One region of the Streptomyces sp. NPDC030296 genome, then DNA from elsewhere that is predicted to be linked to it. Evidence: riboswitches for the same ligand, from Rfam matches in the RefSeq annotation. Region 1 holds a riboswitch; the other holds the start of a gene.

Region 1 (5,458 bases):
GGCCGAACACCACGACGTCTTCGCGGGCTGCGCCGTCCGCACCTACGGCCTGCGGATCTGACCCCGGCCGCACGGCCCAGGTCAGCCGTCGGCCGGTACCGGGGGAGTGGCGCCCGTCAGCGCGGCCAGCTCGTCGGGGGTGCGCGGACCGGGCGCGTCGTCCGTCAGCAGGCCCCGTTCGCGCAGGAGCCGGGTGACCGCGATGCCCCAGGGGAGACGCAGCCCCGCCTGTTCGAGGAGGTCCGTGCGGGCCAGCATCGCGGCCACCGGGCCCGTCCGCGCGCCGGACGGGGTGAGCAGCGCCGCGTCGTCGGCCCACCGCAGCGCCAGATCGACGTCGTGGGTGGCCATCACCACGGTCGTGCCGGACCGGCGGAGCCCGTCCAGGGTGGCGAGCAGCCGTTCCTGGCCGTCGGGGTCGAGGCCCGCGGTCGGCTCGTCGAGGATCAGCACCCGGGGGCGCATCGCCACGGCTCCGGCGATCGCGGTCCGCTTGCGCTGGCCGTAGGAGAGCAGATGGGTGGGCCGGTCCGCGAGGGCGGAGATTCCGAGCGCGGCGAGCGCCTCGTCCACCCGTATCCGTACCTGGTCGTCGGGCAGCCCGAGGTTCAGCGGCCCGAACGACACGTCCTGGGCGACCGATGCCGCGAACAGCTGGTCGTCGGGGTCCTGCACCACCAGCTGGACGGTCGTCCGCAGCCCGGTCAGACCCTTGCGGTCGTACGACACCGGCCGCCCCTCGACGGTCAACTCGCCCGAGCGGGGCCGCAGTCCGCCGCTGAGTAGCCGCATCAGCGTCGTCTTGCCGCTGCCGTTGCGGCCCAGCAGGGCGAGCGCGCGGCCCTCCCGCACCTCGAAGTCGAGATCGCTGAGCACGGTCGGGCCGTCCTCGTACGCGAAGGACACGCCCCGCAGGGCGACCAGCACGGGCTCGCTCATGTCAGCGGCCTTTCCAGGACGAAGGTGAGAGCGGCCACGGCCGCGAGGAGGACCACACTGGCCGTGGTGAAGCGGACGGAGACCCGTGCCTCGGGCACCAGGACACGCAGGGTGCCGTCGTAGCCCCGCCCGGCGAGACCCGTCTGGAGCCGCGCCGCCCGGTCGAAGGCCCGCACGAACGCGGTCGCGCCGAGTCCGGCGAGCGACCGCCAGGTGGCGGCCCGCGTGGTGTGCCCGAGCCGGGCCGCCTGCGCGTCGCGGATCCGGCGTACGGAGTCCAGGAGCAGGAAGCTCATGCGGTACGTCACCAGGGCGACGTCCACCACCGGCGCGGGCACCCCGGCCCGCGCCAGCCGGGGCAGCAGATCCGACATGGGGGTGGTGAACGCGAACAGCAGCACGCCCAGGGAGGCGGCGGAGGTCCGCAGCAGCAGTTCCGCCGCTCGGACCGGACCGCCCTCGGCGAGGGTCACGAAACCGTCGGGCCCGCCGACCTGGACGAGCAGGGGCAGCGCCCCGGTCACACAGAACCCGAGCGGCACCCGGTAGGCGCGCCACAGCCGGCGACGCGGCACGCCGGCCGGTCCCAGCAGCGCGACGAGCGACGTCAGCAGGACCAGGGCCGCGCCGGGCCAGGGCGGCAGCGAGATCGCGAGGACGGTGAGACCGAGCCCGAGCACGGCCTTGTCCACGGGATGGCGGCGGCGCCAGCGACTGCTGTGCGCCGCCTCGTCGATCGGCAGCACGGGGCGTCAGACCTCTTCGGCGCCGGACCCGGCCGGCGTCTTCGCGGTCTCCTGCTGCTTCGCCAGCGCCCGCGCCTCACCCTGGCGGCGGCCCCGGTGCAGGCCGAAGTAGTAGGCGAGGACGCCCGCGCCGAGGGCGGCCTGGAGGGAGAACAGCGCGGACTCGATCTCACCGGAGGGCGGCTCGTACAGGGGGGAGAACCACGGCTTGTAGTCCGGCTCGATCTCGGTGATCGCGCTCTCGGCCTCCCCGTCGGCCCCCGTGAACGGTTCCTTCTTGTGGTCGCCGAGGCCGAGGGCCAGCGGCAGCACCGCGAGCGCGGCCACGACCGCCAGCAGCAGGAGGTTGATCTTCGTGTTCCGGCTCATCGCGCCACCGCCTCGGTCGTCGTGTCCCGCTTGCCCGCCACGAGCACCCCGAGCCGCGTCAGCTCGCCCTTGCTCGACTGCGTCAGAAGCCGCATCACGAGCACCGTGAGCAGACCCTCGCTCACCGCGAGGGGGAGCTGGGTGATGGCGAAGATGGAACCGAACTTGCCGAGCGCGCCCAGGAATCCGCTGCTCGGGTCGGGGAACGCGAGCGCCAGCTGGACGCTGGTGACGCAGTAGGTGGACAGGTCGGCGAAGAACGCGCCGAAGAACACCGCGACCATCAGCGGCACGTCGTAGCGCCGCAGCAGCTTGTAGACGGCGTATCCGACCCAGGGGCCGACGATCCCCATGGAGAAGACGTTCGCACCGAGCGTGGTCAGGCCGCCGTGGGCGAGCAGCAGGGCCTGGAAGAGCAGGGTGATGGTGCCCAGTACGGCCATGATCGGCGGCCGGAACAGGATGGCGCCCAGTCCGGTGCCGGTGGGGTGGGAGCAACTGCCGGTGACGGACGGCAGCTTCAGCGCGGACAGGACGAAGGTGAAGGCCCCCGAGGCACCGAGCAGCAGCGTGCTCTCCGGGTGCTCCCTGATTTCACGGGTGAGTGACCGTACTCCGTGGACGACGAACGGCGCGGACGCGACACCCCAGGCGATCGCGTGCGCCGGAGGAAGGAAACCCTCGGCTATGTGCATGGCTCAGCAGACCCTCTCCAGCACCTCGTGGATGGTTGACGTGCCTTGGCCGGTCTCCTGGCTGACGGGTACCACCGCCCGTGCTCCGCCTTCCCGGGTCACAAGGACCCAGTGGCTGTCCGCGAGGACTGGAGCCGGACTTCCCGATCACAGTGGCGAGGGCCGCACCGGCATCACACCGGATTTCCCGTTCACCAAGGCGTGGTGACAGTAGTGCCCGCACAAGGGCGCTGACAAGCGCAGACGGGGGCGTGAAGACGGTGGTGAACAGCACACACCCCGGCGCACACCCCAGCAGCCCCACGCGGCGCACACCACGGAGGCCCGACGCCCCTGCCCCCTACGACGGATGTGCCGTCACGGCGGCCCCCGGTGCCGAGGGCCGCTCTTTGCCGGTGCGCGGGCCCTGCGCTTGAATGCAGGCTTCACACCTTCGGCACAAGGGAGTCAGCTGTGCACCGCCCGACCCTGGCACGCGGCACGCGCCGTCTCGGAGTCTTCACCGCGATCGCGCTCGCGGTCGCCGTCGCCACCGCTGCACCGGCCGCGGCCCACGCGGAGGTCGAGGCGGAGGGCGCCCGCGCCCTCGACCAGAACGTCGAGCTGACCTTCTCCGCCGAGTCGGAGTCCGCCTCGGCCGGCATCACCAAGCTGGAGGTCATCCTGCCGAAGGGCATCGCCCCCGCCGACGTCACCTACGAAGAGGGCCCCAAGGGCTGGAAGTTCGCCGCCACCGACCGGGGCTACACCGTCTCCGGACCGAAGCTCGCGGTGGGGGAGGACGCCGAGTACGAGGTCACCGTACGGCAGTTGCCCGACGCCAAGTCGCTCGTGTTCAAGACCCTGCAGTCCTACAGCGACGGCAAGGTGGACCGCTGGATCGAACTGGACGACTCCGGCGGTGACGGGCACGGCCACGGCCACCCCGCGCCCCGACTGGACCTGAAGCCCGCCGCGCCCGGCGCGAAGCTCGTCAGCCCCACCCCCAGCCCCTCTAAGGAGCCCTCGACAGCGGCCCCTTCGGCGGAGCGCGGCGCCGAGAAGACCCCGGCGCCGTCGGCGAAGCCCGCGGCGGACGACACCGACGACGACGGCATCCCCCTGGCCGTCCCCCTCGGCATCGGCGCGGCCGTCCTCGTCCTCGGCGGCGGCCTGTGGTGGTGGCGAAGCCGCCGCGAGGGCTCCGCCTGACCCTCCGTCGACGCGAACGAGAACGGCCTTGTGCCTGCTGTCGGGTGGGCACACCGGCCAGGGCGCTGGGTGCCCGCTACGCCGTACGGACCCTGCGTCGAGCGCTTACGGCCTTGGGCCTTCTTCGGCCGCCGGCCCTGCCGCGACCTGACCGAAACATGGCACGGGCTTTACTGCGACCTAGTTGCAGCTGCCGATTACCGGCACAAGGCTGAGGAGGCCGACCGCTCGACGACAGAAGGCGCACGTGTCGCTCTCTTCTTCGCGACCTGGGTGATCGCCCTGCTGGTGTGGCGCCTCGCCCGGATCGAGGAGAAGTGGATGACGGGCTGAACTCCCGGCGTTCGTGAACGAGTTGCCAGGGGAGCCGTCTGTTCCGGAGTCATCAGAGGCCCGCGTGGAGTCCGTCCGTGAGTCGTCCGTGGCTGTGGCGCCAGCCCGTCGGCACCCGTAGGGCGTCCGCCAGATGTGGGTGGCCGAGGGGCAGGTCGGAGTGCACATGGGTCGCGGGCGGCGCCGGCCAGAGCCGTACGGCCAGCAGCGCGGCGGCCAGCGTGATCGACCCCAGGGCGAGCGTCGTCCAGTCGAGTCCGGCCGTCGCGCCGAGCCAGCCGGCCAGCGGGTAGGTCAGCAGCCAGCAGCCGTGCGAGAGGGAGAACTGGGCGGCGAACGCGGCCGTGCGCTCCCCGGCCGGTACGGACCGCCGGATCAGCCGCCCGGTCGGCGTGAGCACCGCCGAGCACGCCGCGCCGAACGCGGCCCACAGGCCGAGCAGCGCGGGCACCCGCCACGCGCCGCCCGAGGCAGCGGTGACGGCACCCAGCCCGGCGAAGACGACCGTCAGCAGCAGCGCGGCCGGCAGCATCACCGCCCGGTCCGGCACCCGGTCCAGCAGCCGCGGCAGTGCCAGCGCCACCACCATCGACCCGGCCCCGTACGCGCCGAGCGCCAGCGGTACGGCGCCCTCGGACAGGCCCAGCACATCGCGGACGTAGACCACGGAGTTGACGGTGACCATCGCGCCGGCCGCGGCGACCGCGAGGTCCAGGGCGAGCAGCGCCCGGAGCCGGGGGACGGCGAGGAACCCGCGGACGCCCGAGCGGCGACCGCCTCCGGGCCCGGGGCGTGCCGCGCGTTCGGGCAGCACGGTCGAGACCACCAGCGCGGCCGACGCGAGGAAGCCGAGAACGGTACCGCTGAACAGCCAGTTGTAGGTGATGACGGACAACAGCGCCGCCGCGAGCGCGGGGGAGAAGAGGCTCTCCAGGTCGTAGGCGAGACGGGACATCGACAACGCCCGTGTGTAGGCGCGCTCCTCGGGCAGCACGTCAGGGATCACGGCCTGGAACGTCGGCGTGAACACCGCGGACGCCGACTGGAGGAGGAACACCAGGACGTACACCTGCCAGACCGAGTCCACGAACGGCAGGAACACCGCGACCCCGGCGCGTACCAGGTCCGCCGTCACCATGAGTGCCCGGCGTGGCAGCCGGTCGGCGATCGCGCCGACGGCCGGGG
Region 2 (5,458 bases), on a different contig from region 1:
CCGAAGGCCCAAAAGGGGCGCGGGAACCTGCGCGAGCAACCAAGACGACCCCGCACCCGCCGACACGGCGAACAACCCGATTTCATAGGCGCCCAAGCGGCCCGAAGGGTCACAGCCCATGCTGACGCAAGGGCAGGGGCAGCAGGCGTACCCCCGGTTAACCTGACCCCGTGACCGTCCCCACACCGATCGTCCTGGACAGCGACCCCGGTATCGACGACGCCGTAGCCCTGCAGTACCTCCTCGGCACAGGCCTCTGGGACCTCAAGGCCTACACCTCGGTCGGCGGCAACCTTCCCGCCGACGCCACCTACCGCAACGCCCGCGCACTGGCCCGAGCCCTCCGCATCGACACCGACGTCCCCGTCCACCGGGGCGCGGGCCGCCCCCTCTCGCGCCTCCCCTACCGCGAGGCATCCGCCTTCCACGGCCGGGCCGGCCTCGGCGAGGAGTCCCTGCCCGACTCCACCGCCCCGCACCCCACGGAGTCCTCCGCGCAAGCCCTGCTGCGTCTGTCCCGCGAGTACGCGGGCGAGCTGACGGTGTGCGCCACCGGCCCGCTCACGAACGTCGCGATCGCCCTGCTGGAGGATCCCGGTTTCGCCCGCCGCGTCGCGAAGTTCGTGTTCATGGGCGGCGCCGCGCAGGTGCCGGGGAACTTCACCCCGGTCGCCGAGTTCAACATCTGGTCCGACCCGGACGCCGCCGAGGTCGTGCTCTCCTCCGGTATCCCGTTCACGATGGTCGACCTGGACGCCTCCCACGGCTGGCTGTTCCGCCCCGAGGACCTCGCGGCGCTGGAGGCGGCGGGCCCGGGCACGGCGCTCGCCGCCCGGCTGATGCGGACGTACATGCGGGCCTACACCCGCCACGGCGGGGACGGCACGTGTCCGCTGCACGATCCACTGGCGGTGGGGGTGTGCGGGGACGAGTCGTTCGTGACGGCCGCCGAGGGGGCCGTGATCGTGGAGTGCGCGAGCGAACTCACGCGCGGCCAGACCGTGTTCGTGCCGGCCGACGCCCGGCGGATCTACTACTCCGAGTCCGCCGACCTGACCGCCCGCCTCCGCCTCACCGGTCGCGTCGCCCTCGGCCCCGGCCCCCGCGACTTCAGCGAGCACTTCGTGACGACGCTGCCGCACTGGCCGGCACTGCCCTGACCGGCCCGCCACCACCGCGGCCGCCACCGCAACGCGCCCGCCGAACCGACAATCACATGATCAACCGCCCCTGTGGACAACCGCGGACCTGCCGACCGCCTCCTCGTGCAGACTGCGATCCATGGACATCACGATCAGGCGCATCTCCCCCGACGAGTACACCGACCTGGGCGACATCACCGCACAGGCCTACCTGACGGACGGCTTGCTGGACTTCGGTGAGAGCGACGCATACCTCGGCGAACTGCGGGACGTGGCGCGGCGGGCCGCCGCGGCCCAGGTGCTCGTGGCCGTGGCGGAGGGGCGGGTGGTCGGCGGCGTGACCTTCGTCCCGGCCGGAGGCGCCATGGCCGACATCGCCACCCCCGGGGAGGCCGAGATCCGGATGCTGGCGGTCGACCACGCCGCCCGCGGCCGCGGCATCGGCGAGGCCCTCGTGCGCGACTGTGTCGAGCGCGCCAGAGCCGTCGAGGGCTGTGTACGGGTCGTGCTGTCGACCCAGCGGACCATGCACTCCGCCCACCGCATCTACGAACGTCTGGGCTTCGTTCGAACGCCGGCACGCGACTGGAACCCCGTCCCGCACCTCCCGGACCTGACGCTGCTCACCTATGAGTTGACGCTATGACACGCTCCGAAGTCACCGCGACACAACATCTGGGGGTGGACCGGCGACCCAACACAAGATGTATGCTCATGCTCGCTGTCGCCGCAGGGGAATCCGGTGCGAATCCGGAACTGTCCCGCAACGGTGTACTTGCGTGTTTTCGCACGCGAGTCCAGTCCGAGGACCTGCCGACAGTGCGCCCGGCCGTCCGGTCCGGGTGCCCTGACGTCCGGGCCTCGTGGAGTGGGCCGGTGGACGCGACGCCCCCGTGCGCTCGTGTGCTGCTGCCTGCCCTCCGCGAAGCCCCGTGCCGAGCGAGGGAGAGCCCCCACGTGACCATCGCGCCAGCCGACCCGGTTTCAGCCACCCCGGCCCCCGCCGGACCGGCTTCCGCCACCCCGGCGACGGAGACCGACGGTCCCGGGGCCGCGTTGCTGCGGACCCTGACCGAGCTGACCGCCGACCTGCCCGACGCCGACCCCGGCCGGGTCGCCACCGCCGCGCTGCGCGGCCGGTCCGCTCGGGCGGACGAGGCGGAGCTGCGCGAGCTGGCCACGGAGGCGGCCGCCGGCCTCATCTCCGAGGACCCCGCCTACTCGAAGCTGGCCGCCCGCCTGCTGACGATCTCCATCCGCGCCGAGGCCGCCTCCCAGGGCGTCACGACGTTCACGGAGTCCGTCGCCGTGGGCCACCGGGAAGGGCTCGTCGCCGACCGCACGGCGGAGTTCACGCGCCTGCACGCCGAGCGGCTCGACGCGCTCGTCGACCCGGCCGCCGACGACCGGTTCGGCTACTTCGGGCTGCGCACGCTCCACAGCCGCTACCTCCTCAGGCACCCGATCACCCGCAAGGTCGTGGAGACGCCGCAGCACTTCATGCTGCGGGTGGCCAGCGGTCTCGCCGAGGACGACACCGCGCGGTCCGTGGACGAGGTCGCCGCTCTGTACCGGCTCATGAGCCGCCTCGACTACCTGCCCTCCTCCCCCACCCTCTTCAACTCCGGTACGCGACACCCCCAGATGTCGTCCTGCTACCTCCTCGACTCCCCGCTGGACGAGCTGGACTCCATCTACGACCGCTACCACCAGGTGGCCCGCCTCTCGAAGCACGCCGGCGGCATCGGACTGTCGTACTCCCGCGTCCGTTCGCGCGGTTCACTGATCCGCGGCACCAACGGGCACTCCAACGGCATCGTGCCGTTCCTGAAGACGCTCGATGCCTCGGTCGCCGCCGTGAACCAGGGCGGCCGGCGCAAGGGCGCGGCCGCGGTGTACCTGGAGACCTGGCACTCCGACATCGAGGAGTTCCTGGAGCTGCGCGACAACACCGGTGAGGACGCCCGCCGTACGCACAATTTGAACCTGGCGCACTGGATCCCGGACGAGTTCATGCGCCGGGTCAACGCGGACGAGCAGTGGTCGCTGTTCTCCCCGGCGGACGTGCCCGAGCTGGTCGACCTGTGGGGCGCGGAGTTCGACGCCGCGTACCGCAAGGCGGAGGCGGACGGGCTGGCGCGGAAGACCATCCCGGCCCGTGACCTGTACGGCCGCATGATGCGGACGCTCGCGCAGACCGGCAACGGCTGGATGACGTTCAAGGACGCCGCCAACCGCACCGCCAACCAGACGGCCGAGCCGGGCCACGTCGTCCACTCCTCCAACCTCTGCACGGAGATCCTGGAGGTCACGGACGACGGTGAGACCGCGGTCTGCAACCTGGGCTCGGTGAACCTGGGCGCCTTCGTCGACCTCACGACCGGCGACCTGGACTGGCAGCGGCTGGACGAGACCGTCCGCACGGCCGTGACCTTCCTGGACCGGGTCGTCGACATCAACTTCTACCCCACCGAGCAGGCGGGCCGGTCGAACGCCAAGTGGCGCCCCGTGGGCCTCGGCGCGATGGGCCTGCAGGACGTCTTCTTCAAGCTGCGGCTGCCGTTCGACTCGGCCGAGGCGAAGGCCCTGTCCACCCGGATCGCCGAGCGCGTCATGCTCGCCGCGTACGAGGCGTCCACCGACCTCGCCGAGCGCAACGGCCCGCTGCCGGCCTGGGAGAAGACCCGGACGGCCCGCGGTGTGCTGCACCCCGACCACTACGGCGTGGAGTTCACCTGGCCGGAGCGCTGGGCGGCCCTGCGCGAGCGCGTCGCCGCCGTCGGCATGCGCAACTCGCTGCTCCTCGCCATCGCGCCCACGGCGACCATCGCCTCCATCGCCGGTGTGTACGAGTGCATCGAGCCGCAGGTGTCCAACCTGTTCAAGCGGGAGACCCTCTCCGGTGAGTTCCTCCAGGTCAACTCCTACCTGGTGAAGGACCTCAAGGAGCTCGGCGTCTGGGACGCCCGCACCCGTGAGGCGCTGCGCGACTCGAACGGCTCCGTGCAGGACTTCGCGTGGATCCCGGCCGAGGTCCGGGCGCTGTACCGCACGGCCTGGGAGATCCCCCAGCGCGGCCTGATCGACATGGCCGCCGCCCGCACCCCGTATCTGGACCAGGCCCAGTCGCTGAACCTGTTCCTGGAAACGCCGACCATCGGCAAGCTCTCCTCGATGTACGCGTACGCCTGGAAGTCGGGGCTGAAGACGACGTACTACCTGCGCTCGCGCCCGGCGACCCGTATCGCCCGCGCCGCCCAGGGCCAGACGCAGACGTCAGCCCAGCCCGAGAAGACCATTCCCGTCCAGCAGGCCGCCGACCCGGATGCCGTCGCCTGCTCCCTTGAGAACCCCGAGTCCTGCGAGGCCTGCCAGTGATGTCCAGCACCCAGAATCTTCTCGACCCCGGCTTCGAGCTGACTCTGCGCCCCATGCGATACCCGGACTTCTACGAGCGCTACCGGGACGCCATCAAGAACACCTGGACCGTGGAGGAGGTCGACCTCCACTCGGACGTCGCCGACCTCGCGAAGCTCAGCCCCGCCGAGCAGCACCTGATCGGCCGTCTGGTCGCGTTCTTCGCGACGGGCGACTCGATCGTCGCGAACAATCTGGTGCTGACGCTCTACAAGCACATCAACTCGCCCGAGGCGCGGCTGTATCTGTCGCGGCAGCTGTTCGAGGAGGCCGTCCACGTCCAGTTCTATCTGACGCTGCTGGACACCTACCTCCCTGACCCGGAGGACAGGGCGGCGGCGTTCGCGGCCGTGGAGAACATCCCGTCCATCCGGGAGAAGGCCGGGTTCTGCTTCAAGTGGATGGACTCCGTCGAGAAGCTGGACCGCCTGGAGTCGCGGGCGGACCGTCGCCGCTTCCTGCTCAACCTCATCTGCTTCGCGGCGTGCATCGAAGGGCTGTTCTTCTACGGTGCCTTCGCGTACGTCTACTGGTTCCGCAGCCGGGGCCTGCTGCACGGTCTGGCGACGGGCACCAACTGGGTGTTCCGCGACGAGACGATGCACATGAGCTTCGCGTTCGACGTGGTGGACACCGTCCGCAAGGAGGAGCCGGACCTCTTCGACGACGAGCTGCAGCAGCAGGTGACGGACATGCTGCGGGAGGCCGTGGAGGCCGAGCTGCAGTTCGCCCGCGACCTGTGCGGTGACGGCCTGCCGGGCATGAACACCGACTCCATGCGGCAGTACCTGGAGTGCGTCGCCGACCAGCGGCTGACGCGGCTCGGCTTCGCGCCGGTGTACGGCTCGGAGAACCCCTTCTCCTTCATGGAGCTGCAGGGCGTCCAGGAGCTGACCAAC

The links. Region 1 has a riboswitch for cobalamin ahead of ACZ4Z3_RS25710 (energy-coupling factor ABC transporter permease). Riboswitches for the same ligand answer to the same signal wherever they lie in the genome.
Region 2: it holds a riboswitch for cobalamin, as region 1 does, so the genes downstream of both, ACZ4Z3_RS11000 (ribonucleoside-diphosphate reductase subunit alpha) here and ACZ4Z3_RS25710 (energy-coupling factor ABC transporter permease) in region 1, are expected to answer to the same signal.

What each region holds. Positions count from the first base shown of each region.
Region 1 is NZ_JBVICQ010000009.1:104,900-110,357, forward strand. Features, by position in the region: gene ACZ4Z3_RS25690 (amidohydrolase family protein) at 1-61, shown strand, start outside; gene ACZ4Z3_RS25695 (energy-coupling factor ABC transporter ATP-binding protein) at 82-939, opposite strand; gene cbiQ (cobalt ECF transporter T component CbiQ) at 936-1,685, opposite strand; gene ACZ4Z3_RS25705 (energy-coupling factor ABC transporter substrate-binding protein) at 1,692-2,054, opposite strand; gene ACZ4Z3_RS25710 (energy-coupling factor ABC transporter permease) at 2,051-2,749, opposite strand; cobalamin riboswitch at 2,780-2,963, opposite strand; gene ACZ4Z3_RS25715 (DUF1775 domain-containing protein) at 3,203-3,940, shown strand; gene ACZ4Z3_RS25720 (hypothetical protein) at 4,010-4,273, shown strand; gene ACZ4Z3_RS25725 (MFS transporter) at 4,326-5,458, opposite strand, start outside.
Region 2 is NZ_JBVICQ010000003.1:660,827-666,284, reverse strand. Features, by position in the region: gene ACZ4Z3_RS11010 (nucleoside hydrolase) at 171-1,160, shown strand; gene ACZ4Z3_RS11005 (GNAT family N-acetyltransferase) at 1,282-1,788, shown strand; cobalamin riboswitch at 1,851-1,974, shown strand; gene ACZ4Z3_RS11000 (ribonucleoside-diphosphate reductase subunit alpha) at 2,100-4,520, shown strand; gene ACZ4Z3_RS10995 (ribonucleotide-diphosphate reductase subunit beta) at 4,520-5,458, shown strand, end outside.